3 regions of the Streptomyces sp. NPDC025651 genome follow, and region 2 is predicted to be linked to each of the others. Evidence: riboswitches for the same ligand, from Rfam matches in the RefSeq annotation. Region 2 holds a riboswitch; each other region holds the start of a gene.
What was found. Region 2 has a riboswitch for S-adenosylmethionine ahead of ACZ4D5_RS05805 (aminotransferase class V-fold PLP-dependent enzyme). Riboswitches for the same ligand answer to the same signal wherever they lie in the genome.
Positions count from the first base shown of each region.

Region 1: linked by a shared signal. The riboswitch ahead of thrC (threonine synthase) and the one ahead of ACZ4D5_RS05805 (aminotransferase class V-fold PLP-dependent enzyme) in region 2 are both predicted to bind S-adenosylmethionine.
Region 3: linked by a shared signal. The riboswitch ahead of ACZ4D5_RS28740 (hypothetical protein) and the one ahead of ACZ4D5_RS05805 (aminotransferase class V-fold PLP-dependent enzyme) in region 2 are both predicted to bind S-adenosylmethionine.

Region 1 covers NZ_JBVHLZ010000012.1:104,536-109,625, forward strand. The annotation lists gene ACZ4D5_RS34755 (cold-shock protein) at 116-319, opposite strand; gene ACZ4D5_RS34760 (ubiquitin-like small modifier protein 1) at 739-1,014, opposite strand; gene thrC (threonine synthase) at 1,128-2,423, opposite strand; SAM riboswitch class I at 2,441-2,589, opposite strand; gene ACZ4D5_RS34770 (glucosyl-3-phosphoglycerate synthase) at 2,745-3,689, shown strand; gene ACZ4D5_RS34775 (DUF7927 domain-containing protein) at 3,755-5,090, shown strand, end outside.
Region 2 covers NZ_JBVHLZ010000001.1:1,244,425-1,249,514, forward strand. The annotation lists gene qcrB (cytochrome bc1 complex cytochrome b subunit) at 1-1,081, shown strand, start outside; gene trpD (anthranilate phosphoribosyltransferase) at 1,244-2,308, shown strand; SAM riboswitch class IV at 2,395-2,512, shown strand; gene ACZ4D5_RS05805 (aminotransferase class V-fold PLP-dependent enzyme) at 2,688-4,058, shown strand; gene ACZ4D5_RS05810 (glycerate kinase family protein) at 4,010-5,090, opposite strand, start outside.
Region 3 covers NZ_JBVHLZ010000008.1:492,938-498,027, forward strand. The annotation lists gene ACZ4D5_RS28730 (alpha/beta fold hydrolase) at 1-780, shown strand, start outside; gene ACZ4D5_RS28735 (radical SAM protein) at 888-2,246, shown strand; SAM riboswitch class IV at 2,269-2,378, shown strand; gene ACZ4D5_RS28740 (hypothetical protein) at 2,423-2,788, shown strand; gene ACZ4D5_RS28745 (SDR family oxidoreductase) at 2,886-3,620, shown strand; gene ACZ4D5_RS28750 (GNAT family N-acetyltransferase) at 3,672-4,226, shown strand; gene ACZ4D5_RS28755 (amino acid permease) at 4,264-5,090, opposite strand, start outside.

The DNA of each region.
Region 1 (5,090 bases), on a different contig from region 2:
CAGGGCTGCCCGCCGAGGCGCCCCGGCACACACGACCAGCGCACACGAGGGGCCCGTACCCCTGATGGGATACGGGCCCCTCGCGATGCTTGCGTCGGTGGCCGATCGCGCCGAGCTAGACGGCGAGCTTGACCATGTCCGCCTGCGGACCCTTCTGGCCCTGCGAGATCTCGAACTCGACTCGCTGACCTTCTTCCAGGGTGCGGTAGCCGTCCATCTGGATCGCGCTGTAGTGGACGAAAACATCCGCACCACCGTCGACCGCGATGAAGCCGTACCCCTTCTCCGCGTTGAACCACTTGACGGTGCCCTGAGCCATGCCTAACTCCCCTATTACTGGCCCTTGCACAGGACCGCACTTCGCGGACCCGGGTCAGACCTCACCCCCCATTGGTTGGGGGTGTGCGCCGGAACGCGTCGACCGCCGCTGAATGTATCTGTCCAACTGCCGTCTGCAACAGGTCAATCGGACGAGAATTCTGGGCACGACCGATCGGGAAAATGCGGAGATTCTGCCGGAATTCAGGGCAAGTCGGGCCAGGCAAATGCCGCATAAGGCTCAAATGGGCAGCTCTGTTTGGCTACTTCTTGTCGACTCAGGGCCGACTTCATATATGCGCTCGGCACTAACGGCGAAGCACGCTTCCCAACTGTACCGCGCTCAACCATGCAGAATTGCCCCCTCCGTTTCTCTCGCGGAGGGGGCAATTCAGATAACGCAGGGTACTTGCGAAAACATCAGCCGCCGGCGACGGCGGGAATGATCGAGACGCCCGCGCCGTCCGGCGTCGCGGTCTCCAGGCCCTGCTCGAAGCGGACGTCGTCGTCGTTCACGTACACGTTCACGAAGCGGCGCAGCTTGCCCTGGTCGTCCAGGACGCGGGCGGCGATGCCGGTGTGGTTCTTCTCCAGGTCGGCGATGACCTCCCCGAGGGTGGCCCCCTCGGCGACGACCTCGGCCTGACCGCCGGTGTAGGTGCGGAGGATGGTGGGGATACGGACGTTGACGCTCATGGGGTTCACCTCTGAAGTACGGGGCGGGAGTGTGCCCCTGGAAGGGGCGCGGGGAACTGCGCGAGGACGGACCACGACCGCACGTCGGCAACGGCGATCAGGCCCTGCGGCGCCTAGCCGGCCAGCCCCGCGGAGCGGAACGCCTCAAGGCTGGGCTTGATCGTGGCGGTGGCCTGCGAAGTCTCGGCGACGGCGTCCAGCGTCTTCAGGCCGTCCCCGGTGTTCAGCACGACCGTCGTGAGGGACGGGTCGATCAGCCCCGCCTCGACCAGCTTCTTCGTGACGCCCACCGTCACACCGCCCGCGGTCTCCGCGAAGATCCCCTCGGTCCGCGCGAGAAGCTTGATGGCATCGACGACCTGCTCGTCGTTCACGTCCTCCACCGCACCACCCGTGCGACGCGCGATGTCGAGGACGTACGGCCCGTCGGCAGGGTTGCCGATCGCCAGCGACTTGGCGATGGTGTTCGGCTTCTGCGGGCGCACGACATCGTGCCCCGCCTTGAACGCGGCCGACACCGGCGAGCAGCCCTCCGCCTGCGCACCGAAGATCTTGTACGGCTTGTCCTCGACGAGGCCGAGCGCGATCAGCTCCTTCAGCCCCTTGTCGATCTTCGTGAGCTGCGAGCCGGAGGCGATGGGGATCACGAGCTGATCCGGCAGGACCCACCCCAGCTGCTCGCAGATCTCGTACGCGAGGGTCTTGGAGCCCTCGCCGTAGTACGGCCGCAGGTTCACGTTCACGAAGCCCCAGCCCTCGCCCAGCGGGTCGCCGATGAGCTCGGAGCAGAAGCGGTTCACGTCGTCGTAGTTGCCCTCGATGCCGACGAGCTCGCCGCCGTAGACCGCGGCCATGACGACCTTGCCCTGCTCCAGGTCGTGCGGGATGAACACGCAGGACCGGAAGCCGGCGCGGGCCGCGGCGGCACCGACGGCGCCCGCGAGGTTGCCGGTGGAGGAGCAGGACAGGGTGGTGAAGCCGAAGGCACGCGCGGCTTCCAGCGCCTGCGCCACGACGCGGTCCTTGAAGGAGTGCGTGGGGTTGCCCGAGTCGTCCTTGACGAACAACTTGCCCTGCTCGACGCCGAGTTCACGGGCGAGGTTGTCGGCCTTGACGAGCTTGGTCCAGCCGGGGTTGAGGTTCGGCTTGTCGGCCACGTCGGCGGGGACGGGGAGCAGCGGGGCGTAGCGCCAGATGTTGGCGGGGCCCGCCTCGATCCGCTTGCGCAGGGCCTCCGGGTCGCCGAGGGGAAGGTCGTACGCGACTTCGAGGGGGCCGAAACACTCGGCACAGGCGAAGATCGGTCCGAGCGGGAACCTGGTGCCGCACTCCCGGCAGGAGAGTCCCGATGCGGGGCCCAGGTCTACGGGGGTGGTGGTGCTTTCGGTGGCGACAGTCTGCACAGCCATGGAGGCGAGGCCCTTTCTCCTCATCTTCCTCGCGACGCATCTCGCCGCGAGACGGAATTGGCACCTTCCCTAGCCGGGAGCCTCGCGGCGCTGACTGCGCACGAGACCGGCTGGAGGGTTGCCGGGGCTTCAACGGGCCGTATCCCTCTGCCCCTCTGGATGAGCGGTATTCGATTGTGGGTTTCAGTTGTTGATCTCAACGCGGCGGCGACCCCGACATGCGATGGTCACCGGCGTTGTTCAAGACTGTAACCGAAGCCCTGGACCCTTGAGATAGTCGTCCGAACCGCGAGATGGATCACATACGGGAGGACCCTGACCGTGCTGGAAGAGGTCGAGTGCTGGCTGAGCAGGCGTTCCTGGTCCGTCACCGACCGTCCACTGGAGCGCCTCGTCGCCGCCAAGCGCGCGTCCGGCACCTCGGTGAGCGTCGTGCTGCCCGCCCTTGACGAGGAGGGGACGGTCGGCGAGATCGTCTCCGTGATCCGCGGCGAGCTGGTCGAGAAGGCCCCGCTGGTCGACGAGCTCGTGGTGATCGACTCCGGCTCCCGGGACCGCACGGCGGAGGTCGCGGCGGCCGCGGGCGCCAAGGTCGTCCACCGGGACGAGATCCTGCCGCGCATCACGCCCGTCCCCGGCAAGGGTGAAGTTCTGTGGCGCTCGCTGCTCGTCACGAGCGGTGACGTCGTGGCGTTCGTCGACGCGGACCTGAAGGAGTTCTCCGCGGACTTCGTCTCGGGGATCGTGGGCCCGCTGCTCACCGACCCGGACGTGGACTTCGTGAAGGCGATGTACGACCGGCCGCTGGGTGAGGCGGTGGGCCAGGGCGGCCGTGTGACCGAGCTGATGGCGCGCCCGCTCCTGAACATGCACTGGCCCCGACTGGCGGGCTTCGTCCAGCCGTTGGGCGGCGAGTACGCGGCCCGCAGGTCGCTCCTTGAGCGGCTGCCGTTCCCGGTGGGGTACGGCGTGGAGCTCGGCCTGCTCGTGGACGCGCTGCACACGGTCGGCCTGGACGCCCTCGCGCAGGTGGACGTGGGCGTGCGCAGGCACCGGCACCAGGACGGGCAGGCGCTCGGGCGGATGGCGGCGGCGATCTACCGGACGGCGCAGCTGCGCCTGGCGCGTGGCCATCTCGTACGCCCCGAGCTCACCCAGTTCGAACGCGGCGAGCACGGATTCGAACCGAGGACGTATGCGATCGACACGGAGGAGCGGCCCCCTATGACCGATATCTCCGAGTATGCACACCGTCGCGTGGCGTAACCGCCCACGATCATGCGCTTTGCCTACATTGCCCATTCATGTGGGTCAGACATGCAAGGAAAGCCATGCGGCGGGCGGCGGCACTGACGCTCGCCACCGCCACCGTCGCGGCCGGGGTGCTCACCGCGACCGCGACGCCCGCCGCCGCGGAGGTCGTCGAGCCCTTCGCCAAGCGCTACGACGAATCGCTGTACGGCGACTTCAAGACCATCGGGAACACGGTCCTCGACTGCCCGACGAGCCCCGCCGACGTGGCCGCCGCCTGCAAGGAGACCCAACAGGCCAAGGGCACCAAGAACAACAACAACTTCGTCGAGCGCCGCATCGACGTGGCCGGGATGACCGGCACCTTCGACTCCAGCACCGGCCAGGTGACCATCCCGCCCGGCGCGAAGGTCGACTACGCGCGGCTGTTCTGGGGCGGCAACGCGGGCACGCACCGCTTCGGCAGGACGGTCCGCGACATCTGCGACCTCAACCGCGACGGCAACCTCCCCGTCGACCCGGCCCCCGGCGACCCGCTCACCACCCGCCCGGTCATCCGGGTCGGCGGCGGCGCCCAGTCCAGGGTGAACGTCGAGAACGCGGTGCGCACCCCGAACGCCACGCAGGGCCCGCACTACTACACCGCCGAGGCCGACGTGACCTCCTCCTTCGCGGGCGCCGCCACCGGCAGCCCCGTCGAGGTCGCCGTCGGCGACGTCTGGGCGCCGACCGGGCAGGGCTGCGTCGGCGGCTGGTCGCTGACCGTCGTCTACAAGTACGACGGGCCCAACGAGCAGTACGCCCCCGACCGCCGCAACGTCTACATCTGGGGCGGCCACGTCATCCAGCGCTCGGTCAAGAAGCGGGCGGCGGCCCCGGCAGGATCCACCACCATCCCGGTGGACGGCTTCTACCGCACCGACGGCGACATCCACGCGAGCACCACGGCGTACGAGGGCGACTGGAACACCAAGGGAGACCAGTTCCTGGTCAACGACCAGCCCGTCACCGAGTCGCACACCGGCAGGGCCGACAACTTCTTCATCAGCGAGGACGACGGCGCGGTCGACCCGAAGTACGAGAACAACCTGAGCATCGACGCCAAGGCCTTCGAGGTGCCGGACGGGGCGATCCCCGTGGGCGCCACCTCGGCCAAGCTGACGTTCACCAGCACCGGCGACGTGTACGTCCCCTCGCAGCTGGCGCTCTCCGTGCCGGTCCCCGACCTGGAGGTCACCAAGACCGCCTCGCCCGCCAAGGTCAAGCCGGGTGACAAGCTGACGTACACGGTCAAGGCCGAGAACATCAGCAAACTGCCCTACCCCGGCGCCAAGTTCAGCGACGACCTGAGCGGCAACCTCGACGACGCGACGTACAACAACGACGCGAAGGCCTCCACCGGCACCGTCTCGTACA
Region 2 (5,090 bases):
GATCCTGTCCGTCCCGGTCATCGGCACGTACCTGTCGATGTTCCTGTTCGGCGGGGAGTTCCCGGGCGGCGACTTCGTGGCGCGGTTCTACTCGGTGCACATCCTGCTGCTGCCGGGCATCATGCTCGGCCTGATGGTGGCGCACCTGATCCTGGTCTTCTACCACAAGCACACGCAGTTCGCGGGCCCCGGAAAGACCAACAAGAACGTCGTCGGCATGCCGCTGCTGCCCGTCTACATGGCCAAGGCCGGAGGCTTCTTCTTCCTGGTCTTCGGTGTCATCGCGGCCATCGCGGCGATCGCCTCGATCAACCCGATCTGGGCTCTTGGCCCCTACCGTCCGGACCAGGTGTCCACCGGCGCCCAGCCCGACTGGTACATGGGCTTCGCCGAGGGTCTGATCCGTGTCATGCCGGGCTGGGAGATCAACCTCTGGGGCCACACGCTGGTCCTGGGCGTGTTCATCCCGCTGATCATCTTCCCGGTGGTCCTCGCGGCGATCGCGGTCTACCCGTTCATCGAGTCCTGGGTCACCGGGGACAAGCGCGAGCACCACATCCTGGACCGCCCGCGCAACGCCCCGACCCGTACGGCCTTCGGTGTCGCGTGGATCACGGCGTACATGATCATGCTCGTCGGTGGTGGAAACGACCTCTGGGCCACGCACTTCCACCTGTCGATCAACGCGATCACCTGGTTCGTCCGGATCTTCTTCTTCGCCGGACCGGTCATCGCCTTCATCGTCACCAAGCGGATCTGCCTGGGTCTGCAGCGGCGCGACAAGGACAAGGTGCTGCACGGACGCGAGTCCGGCATCATCAAGCGCCTGCCGCACGGCGAGTTCATCGAGGTCCACGAGCCGCTCAGTCAGGAGCAGCTGCACACCCTCACCGCGCACGAGCAGTACAAGCCGGTCGAGATCGGCCCGACGGTCGACGAGAACGGTGTCGAGCGCAAGGTGTCCGGTTCGCAGAAGCTCCGGGCCAAGCTCTCCAAGGGCTACTACGGGGAGGACAACCAGATCCCCAAGCCCACCGTCGAGGAGTACAAGGAGATCACGAGCGGCCACGGCCACCACTGATCATCTGAAGCTCACCGAGCTCTGACCACACGGTCGCCACGGCAAGAGCCCCGTCCATTGCATGGACGGGGCTCTTTGCCGTCCCCCGGGCTGGATAGGGTGGTGCCATCCCCGTGTCGAGGGGTGCATTCTTCATACGTCTAGGAATCCCCAGGAGCGGCTATGAACGCTGTGACCCCCGCAGGAGGCAACACCGCGGCGGGCCGTTCCTGGCCCGACGTACTGAACGGCCTGCTCGACGGGCGTGACCAGAGCGCCGACGACACCGCGTGGGCCATGGACCGCATCATGCGGGGCGAGGCGACCGACGCGCAGATCGCGGGCTTCGTGGTCGCGCTGCGCGCCAAGGGCGAGACCGTCGAGGAGATCTCCGGGCTCGTCCGCACGATGTACGAGCACGCCAATGTGATCGAGGTGCCGGGCCAGACCGTCGACATCGTCGGGACCGGTGGCGACGGTGCCAAGACCGTCAACATCTCGACCATGTCCGCGATCGTCGTCGCGGGCGCGGGAGCGAAGGTCGTCAAGCACGGCAACCGCGCCGCCTCCAGCGCGTCGGGCTCCTCCGACGTACTGGAGAAGCTCGGGGTGAACCTGGAGCTGCCGCTCGACCGGGTCGTCGAGGTCGCGGAGGAGGCGGGGATCACCTTCTGCTTCGCGGTGAAGTTCCACCCGGCGCTGCGGCACGCGGGCGCCGCGCGCGGTCAGCTGGGGATCAGGACCGTCTTCAACCTGCTCGGTCCGCTCACCAATCCGGCCAAGGTGCGCTCCCAGGCGGTCGGGGTCGCCGACCCGCGGATGGCGCCCATCGTGGCGGGAGTCTTCGCCGAGCGCGGGCACTCGTCCCTGGTCTTCCGCGGCGATGACGGGCTCGACGAGCTGACCACGACGGGCACCTCCCGCGTCTGGGTGGTGCGCGACGGCGTGGTGCGCGAGGAGTCCTTCGACCCGCGCGACGTCGGCATCGACCTGGTGCCGATCTCCGCGCTGCGCGGCGCGGACGCCTCGTACAACGCGGAGGTCGCGCTGCGGCTCCTGGACGGGGAGACCGGGCCCGTGCGGGACGCGGTGCTCCTCAACGCGGCCGCGGCCCTCGTGGCCCTGAAGCCGACCGACGAGCCGTTCGCGGCGCAGATCGGCGCCGGCATGGCGCGGGCCGCGCAGTCCATCGACTCCGGTGCGGCCAAGAAGGCGCTGGAGCGCTGGGTGGCGGCCAGCAACCGCTGAAAGCTCCGACCGATGTGACGCAGGGCGCAGTCCGGATTCTGGACTGCGCCTTGCGCGTCGAAGATCGTGTGGCAGGATGCTGCACAGGTCATGAGTGACAGCGACTACGGCCCCGGCCCGCTGTCCGGCAACCCTCCGTCCGTGGCGGGGTGCCCCGGGTGAAGACCAGGCCGTACGCAGCAAGGCGTATGGCAAGCGCGGACCCCTCGCAACCCTGGGGTCCTGGTCCTCAAGGGAGCAGTCTCGTGAGCCAGCGAATGTGACAGGGCTTCTACGCCCCGCCTCCGCACACCCTTTTCATCCTTGTCCCGCGCCGTCGAAGCAGCTCTCGGAGCAGCTCCGGCGCGGTGAATTCGCCTGCCTCTCACGGGAGTTCGCCATGTCTGTTTCCGCCGTTGCCGTCGACGCCTCCGTCTGCGCCCCGCTGCCGGTCCTCGGCAGGGACGTCACCGTTCCGCTGGTCACCGGTGGTGAAGTCAGCTACGCCGCGCTCGACTACGCGGCGAGCGCGCCGGCCCTGCAACGGGTCTGGGACGATGTGGCGGCCTACGCCCCGTACTACGGCAGCGTGCACCGCGGGGCCGGTTACCTGTCGCAGCTCTCCACCGACCTCTTCGAGAACTCCCGCACGGCTGTTGCCGAGTTCCTCGGCTGCCGCGAGGACGACCAGGTCGTCTTCACCCGGTCCACCACCGACTCGCTGAACCTGCTCGCCGCCGCCCTGCCCGCCGACTGCCAGGTCTTCGTCTTCGAGACCGAGCACCACGCCTCGCTCCTTCCGTGGCGGGACGCGCGGGTGACCTACCTGAACGCGCCGCGCACCCCCGAGGAGGCGGTGCGGACGCTGGAGCGGGCCCTCGCCGACCGTGACCCCTACGGTCCCGCGCTGGTCTGCGTCACCGGGGCCTCCAACGTCACCGGTGAGCTCTGGCCGGTGCGCGAGCTGGCGGCGGCCGCTCACGCGCACGGTGCCCGCATCGTGCTCGACGCCGCCCAGCTCGCGCCCCACCACCCCGTCTCCCTCGCCGAGTTGGACGTCGACTGGGTCGCCTTCTCCGGGCACAAGCTGTACGCGCCCTTCGGCTCGGGCGTGCTCGCGGGCCGTTCCGACTGGCTGCGCGACGCCGAGCCCTACCTCGCGGGCGGCGGTGCCTCGCGGAAGGTGGCGCGACGCGCCGACGGCGGCGTGGACGTGGAGTGGCACGAGAGCGCCGCGCGGCACGAGGCCGGCTCCCCGAACGTGATCGGCGTCTACTCCATCGCCTCCGCATGCAAGGCGCTCACCGACGCGGGCTTCGACGAGCTGGTGGCCCGGGAGCAGTACCTGATCGGCAAGGTGCGCGAGGGCCTCGCCGAGGTGCCGCAGGTGCGCGTGCTCTCGCTCTTCGGGGACGACGCGCCGCGCGTGGGCGTCATCTCCTTCGTGGTGGACGGCTGGAACAGCTCGCACTTCGCCGCCGCGCTCTCCGCCGAGTACGGGATCGGCGTACGGGACGGCCTGTTCTGCGCCCACCCGCTGGTGCGCACCCTGCTGGGCAGCGAGCCCGACGAGCCCGGCGAGTGCGGCGCCCCGGAGGCGGAGCCGGGCGAGAAGTCCCTGAACGCGATCCGCGTGAGCTTCGGCGCGGGCACCCCCGACGAGCACGTCGAGCGTTTCGTGCGCGCCGTCAAGGAGCTGGTGGCGGACGGCGCGCGCTGGAACTACCGCACCGAGGACGGGCGTTGCGTGCCCGACACCGCCGCCGCGTGAGGGCGCGGCGACGGCAGCCGTGAGCCGAGCTGGATCATCCGCAGGGCCCGTTCGGTCGCGTCGGTGAGGAACTCGCCGCCCCGGCCGAGCGCCTCCGTCAGCGAGACGGGGGCGGGCAGGATCGCGCTGTAGGCGTCGACGCCGGCCGCCCGCACCTGGTGGGCGCCGTGACCGATGGTGCCCGCGAGCACCAGGACCGGGCGGTCGAACAGCTTGGCGCGGCGGGCCACTTCGGCCGGGACCTTGCCGCGCGGCGTCTGGTGGTCCAAGGCGCCCTCCGCGGTGATCACGAGGTCGGCGCGGGCCAGCCGGGCGTCCAGGTCGAGCCGGCCGAGCAGCACGTCGAAGCGGGGGAGCAGGGCGGCGCCGAGCGCGGCGAGTCCGGCGCCGAGGCCCCCGGAGGCGCCGGTGCCGGGGCCGCGGAAGAGGTCGGTCCGCACGTTCAGGTCGCGGGTGAGGACGTGCGCCCAGTGGTCCAGGGCGGCCGCGAGCTCCTCGACCTGTGTGGGGGTCGCACCCTTCTGGGGGCCGAAGACGCGGGCGACGCCGCGCTCGCCGCACAGGACGTTGAAGGGGTTGCAGGCGACGCGGATCTCGGTGTCCGCGAGGCGGGGGTCGAGGCCGCTCGGGTCGATGCGGCTCAGGCGTTTCAACTCCCGTCCGCCGCGCGGGAGTTCCCAGCCGTCGGCGTCCAGGAGCCGGGCGCCGAGCGCCTGCAGGGCGCCCGCGCCGCCGTCGGAGGTGCCCGAGTCGCCGCAGCCGACCAGGATGCGCCGTGCCCCCGTGTCGAGCGCGGCGCGGATCAGCTCGCCGACTCCGTACGTCGTGGTGGCGCCCGGGTCGCGCAGGTCGCGGGGGACCAGGGAGAGCCCGGCCACCGCCGCCATCTCCACGACCGCCGTGCCGTCGCGGAGCAGGGCGAAGTGCGTGCCGATGCGCTGGCCCACGGGGCCCGTCGCGGGCAGCGCGACGAGGCGGCCGCCGTCCGCGGCCGCCAGCGCGCGGGCCGTGCCCTCGCCGCCGTCGACCAGC
Region 3 (5,090 bases), on a different contig from region 2:
CTCGACGGCGTCATGGATCCCGGCATGGGCCGCCGAGCCTTCGGCGTGACCGGTGCGAAGGCCCTGGAGGACGCCTTCGAGGAGTTCGCCAGGTGGTGTGAGCGCGGCGGCGACTGCGCTCTGGGCGGGCGTGACGCCCGGCAGGTCTACGACCGCCTCGCGGCGCGCGCCGCCGAGGGGAAGCTGCGGGGTGGCGGCGAGAACGTCCCGCGCACCGAGCTCGACGGCACGATCGACGCGATGCTCCTGACCCCGTCCTGGCCCGCCGTCGCCGAGTACCTGGACAGCCTCGACACCGGCAAGGCCTGGGAGACGGACGAAGGCGACGCCCCCCTGGGGAAGCTGTTGCCCGGCGCCGACTTCTCCGTCTGCGCCGACCTGAACCTTCGCGTACCGGACGCCGGCGCCTACCTGGCCGACCAGCGCGCCGCCCGCGAGGCCGCGCCCCGCTTCGGCCACTCCCCGAACACCGTCTCGTACGCCAACCTCTGCCAGGGCGTTCCGGCCCCGAGCGCCGAAGCGACCGGGCCGACCGAGGTCGAGACGCCGCTGCTCCTCATCGGCGCCCGTCACGACAACGCCACGCCGATCGACTGGGCGCGCTCGGCCAGGGAACGGCTCGGCGACGCGGCGACGCTCGTCGAGGTCGCGGGCTGGGGCCACGCCGTGAAGATCTTCAACGGCGGCGCGGAGGCGGAGACGGTCGTGCGGTATCTCACGGACCTCGACGTACCGAAGCCGGGGACCGTCGTCGAAGGAGGCACGCCACCAGGAGCCTAGCCCTACGGGCGATGCGCCCTGCGACCGGAGCCGGATCCGCGGCGGATCGGGCGCGTATTAGCGTGGACGGGACAGATCGACCGACAGGATTCCGAGGTGCCCGGCCCATGCCAAGCCGCAGCGAGAGCCGTACCGAACTCATCGAGTCACTCATGGAGCGGTTCCCGCACGTGCCGCGGGAAGCCGTGATCAAGGAGGATCTGCTGCGCGGGGGCATCGCCTTCGACGAGTCGGCGCTCAGCGACAACGAAGGCGGCGACGTCAAGCCGAAGTCGTACTTCATCTTCTCCTTCGACCACGGCACGCTCCCCGAGCTGGGCGCCGCGGCCCTGCGCCGCCCGCCCGAGGAGATCGTCCTCACCGGCGGCCCCTACGAGCTGCGCCGCACCGTCGTCTCGGTCCGCGTCAACCCGGCCTCGCCCTACCGGGTCGCGGCCGACGACAACGGCGTGCTCGGCCTCTACCTGGACGGCGTGCGGATCTCCGACGTGGGCCTGCCGCCGATGCCGGACTACTACCGGCACACGCTGGAGAACGGCAAGTCCGTGATGGAGGTGGCGCCCACCATCCAGTGGGGCTACCTCATCTATCTGACGGTCTTCCGGGTCTGCCAGTACTTCGGCGCCAAGGAGGAGTGCCAGTACTGCGACATCAACCACAACTGGCGCCAGCACAAGGCGGCCGGGCGCCCCTACACCGGTGTGAAGCCGGTGGAGGAGGTACTCGAAGCGCTCGCGATCATCGACAAGTACGACACCAACAAGTCCTCCACCGCCTACACGCTGACCGGCGGCGCCGTCACCTCGAAGGTCGGCGGCAAGGACGAGGCCGACTTCTACGGCCAGTACGCGAAGGCCATCGAGGAGCGCTTCCCCGGCCGCTGGATCGGCAAGGTCGTCGCGCAGGCCCTGCCCAAGGCCGACGTCCAGCGGTTCCACGACTACGGCGTGCGGATCTACCACCCCAACTACGAGGTGTGGGACCCGTATCTCTTCGAGCGGTACTGCCCCGGCAAGGAGCGCTACGTCGGCCGTGACGAGTGGCACCGCCGCATCCTGGACTCCGCCGAGGTGTTCGGCCCGCGCAACGTGATCCCCAACTTCGTCGCGGGCGTGGAGATGGCGGAGCCGTTCGGCTTCAAGACGGTCGACGAGGCCATCGACTCCACCGTCGAGGGGCTGCAGTACTTCATGTCGCGCGGCATCACGCCCCGCTTCACCACCTGGTGCCCGGAGCCCACGACGCCGCTGGGCAAGGCCAATCCGCAGGGCGCCCCGCTGGAGTACCACGTGCGCCTCCTGGAGGCCTACCGGGCCACGATGGAGGCCAACGGCCTGTCCTCGCCGCCCGGTTACGGACCGGCGGGACCCGGCAACGCGGTCTTCTCGGTCAGCTCCTTCATGGACAGCCTGCCCGCGGAGGCGGCCGCTCCGGAGGACGCGATTACTCCGGCGACGCCTCGGTAGGGCCCGTGTTACGGTCGGGGCGGGTCACGAGTTCCAGTGTCAAGCCCCGGCTCGCTGGACGGCACCCCGCTCCGTCGCGGGTGCCCCGGGTGACGACCCGCCCCGCGCGACGTGCGCGGGGAACGGCGGATCACCGGGTCGGCGACACCCGGGGTCCACGACTCCGGAGGCGCTCCATGACGTACCCGAACGCCCTTTGCGACCACGCCACCTGCGCCACCCGTACGCCCGGCCACCAGGTCCACTGGATCCAGGCCCGCGGCAGCGCGAAGGACCCCGGCACGCTCGTCGACGTGCTGCTGTCCTCGCACGACGTACGGGACGACGGCAGCATCGCCCTCCATGTGCTCGGCCCCACCCGGGGCGTGCCCGCCACCCTGTGGACGCACGACCCGGCACGGCTGCGCGCCCTGCTGCGGGAGCACAAGGGCCTCGCCCAGTGGCAGCCCCGCTGGAACCTGCTGCGGCTGCGGCGCGACACCGTCGGCACCACGCTGGTGTGCGTGGCACCCGGGGCGGAGCCCGCGGCCCCGGGCCGCTGACGAAGATCACCGCTTCGTAGGATGACGCCGTGCCGGACGCGGGCGATCCCCGCGGCCGGGCGGCGCGACAGTCAGCCACCCACAGCCGGAGGTCCCCGTGCAGCACCAGCCCGTCACCGTCGTCACCGGCGGCAGCCGCGGTATCGGCGCCGCTGTCAGCGCCCGTCTCGCCGAGGACGGTCACGACGTCGTCATCGGCTACCGCTCGGACGAGGCGGCCGCCGAGCGGGCCGCCGAAGCGGTGCGCGCGGCCGGCCGCCGCTGCGTCACCGTGCAGGTCGACACCGCGGACGAGGCCGACGTCGACCGCCTCTTCGACACCGCCGCGGCCGAGCTCGGCCCGGTCACCGGCCTGGTCAACAACGCCGGGGTGAGCGGCCCCGTCGGCCCGCTCGCCGATGCCGACGCCGAGGGCATGCGCCGGGCCCTGGAAGTGAACGTCCTCGGCTATCTGCTCTGCGCCCGGCGCGCGGTGCGGGACCTCAGGGCGAACGGCGGCGGCGCGATCGTGAACGTCTCGTCCGCCGCCGCGACCCTCGGCTCCCCGGGCGAGTACGTCCACTACGCCGCCGCCAAGGGCGCCGTCGACACGATGACGATCGGGCTGTCCAAGGAGGTCGCGGGCGACGGCATCCGCGTCAACGCCGTTGCCCCCGGCGTGATCTGGACCGAGTTCCACGCCGACCCCGAGCGGCCCGCGAAGCTCGCGTCCGGCATTCCGATGGGGCGCTCGGGCCGGCCCTCGGAGATCGCGGCGGCCGTCTCCTGGCTGCTGTCGGACGACGCCTCGTACACGACGGGAACGGTGCTGAGGGTCGCGGGCGGGCGCTGACGCTCCCAGGGGCGAACCCTCCGCGCCGGGGGCCCCTCGTACGCTTGGCGCATGATCAGTGGAGCGGTCACCCTCGCGGCAGACGTCCTCATCCGGCCCGTCACGCTCGACGACGCCCGGGCGCTCGCGCGTGCCTACCGGCGCAACCGCGCGCACCTGGGCCCCTGGGACCCGGACCGGCCCGAGGCCTTCTTCACCGAGGAGGGCCAAGTCGAGCGGGTCCGGGCGCAGTTGGCGGACGGCCGTGCGGGGCGTTCGGCGCACTGGGTGCTCGACAGCGGGGGTGAGATCGTCGGGCACGCCGCCCTGTCGAACATCGTGCTCGGCCCGGCCCGCAGCGGAAACCTCGGCTACTGGATCGACGCGGAGCACCAGGGCCGCGGCCTCGCGTCCGGCGCGGCGCGGCACGTGTGCGAGGCCGCCGACGCCCAACTCGGCCTGCACCGCGTCGAGGCGGGCACCCTGCTCCACAACACCGCGTCGCAGCGCGTCCTGGCCAAGTGCGGCTTCGAGGAGTACGGGCTCGCGCCGGGCTATCTGTACATCAACGGCGCCTGGCGCGACCACCGGCTCTTCCAGAAGATCCTCAACGACCGTTCGGTGTAGGCGGGTTCGGCCCGGCGAAGCTCCTGCGGGAGCGGCCTCAGACGATGTTCTCCGCGACCTCCGCCTGCTCGCGGTCCGAGCCGTAGGCCCGCGGCGTGCTGTAGGAGCGGCGCGCGACGAACCACCAGACGGTGGCCAGGACGAGTACCACGGCGAGCGCGATCGAGGCGTAGTTCATCGTGCTGACCGTCACCGGCGAGACCTGCGGCAGACAGAACAGCACCGTCACGAACGCCACCCAGAGCACCGCGATCCAGCCGATGGGCCTGCTCCAGCGGCCCAGGTTCCACGGCCCCGGCCGGAAGCGGTCGCCCGCGCGGAGCCGCAGGAAGATCGGGATGGCGTACGCGGGCGTGATGCCGATGACGTTGATCGCGGTCACGGCCGTGTACGCGGTCGCCGAGTACAGGGACGGCAGGGCGATCGCCGCGGCCAGGCCCACCGAGAGCCACACCGCGGGCACCGGCACCTGGGTGCGGGAGCTGACCTTGCGCCACAGGGCGGAGCCGGGCAGGGCGTTGTCGCGGCTGAAGGCGAACACCATGCGGCTCGCGGCGGCCGTCTCGGCGTTGCCGCAGAACAGCTGGGCCACGATCACGATGAGCAGCAGGGCGGACGCCCCGGACTCGCCGATGGCGTCGATCATGATCTGCGCGGGCGGCACCCCGGTCTCCGTGGCCCGCGTGCCCGCGTAGTCCCGGATGGCGAAGGTCAGCCCGGTCAGCAGCACGAAGCCGGCGATCCACGACGCCCAGATGGCGCGCACGATGCCGCGCGCCGCGGTCACCGACGCGTTGGAGGTCTCCTCGGACAGGTGTGCCGACGCGTCGTACCCGGAGAACGTGTACTGCGCGAGGAGCAGGC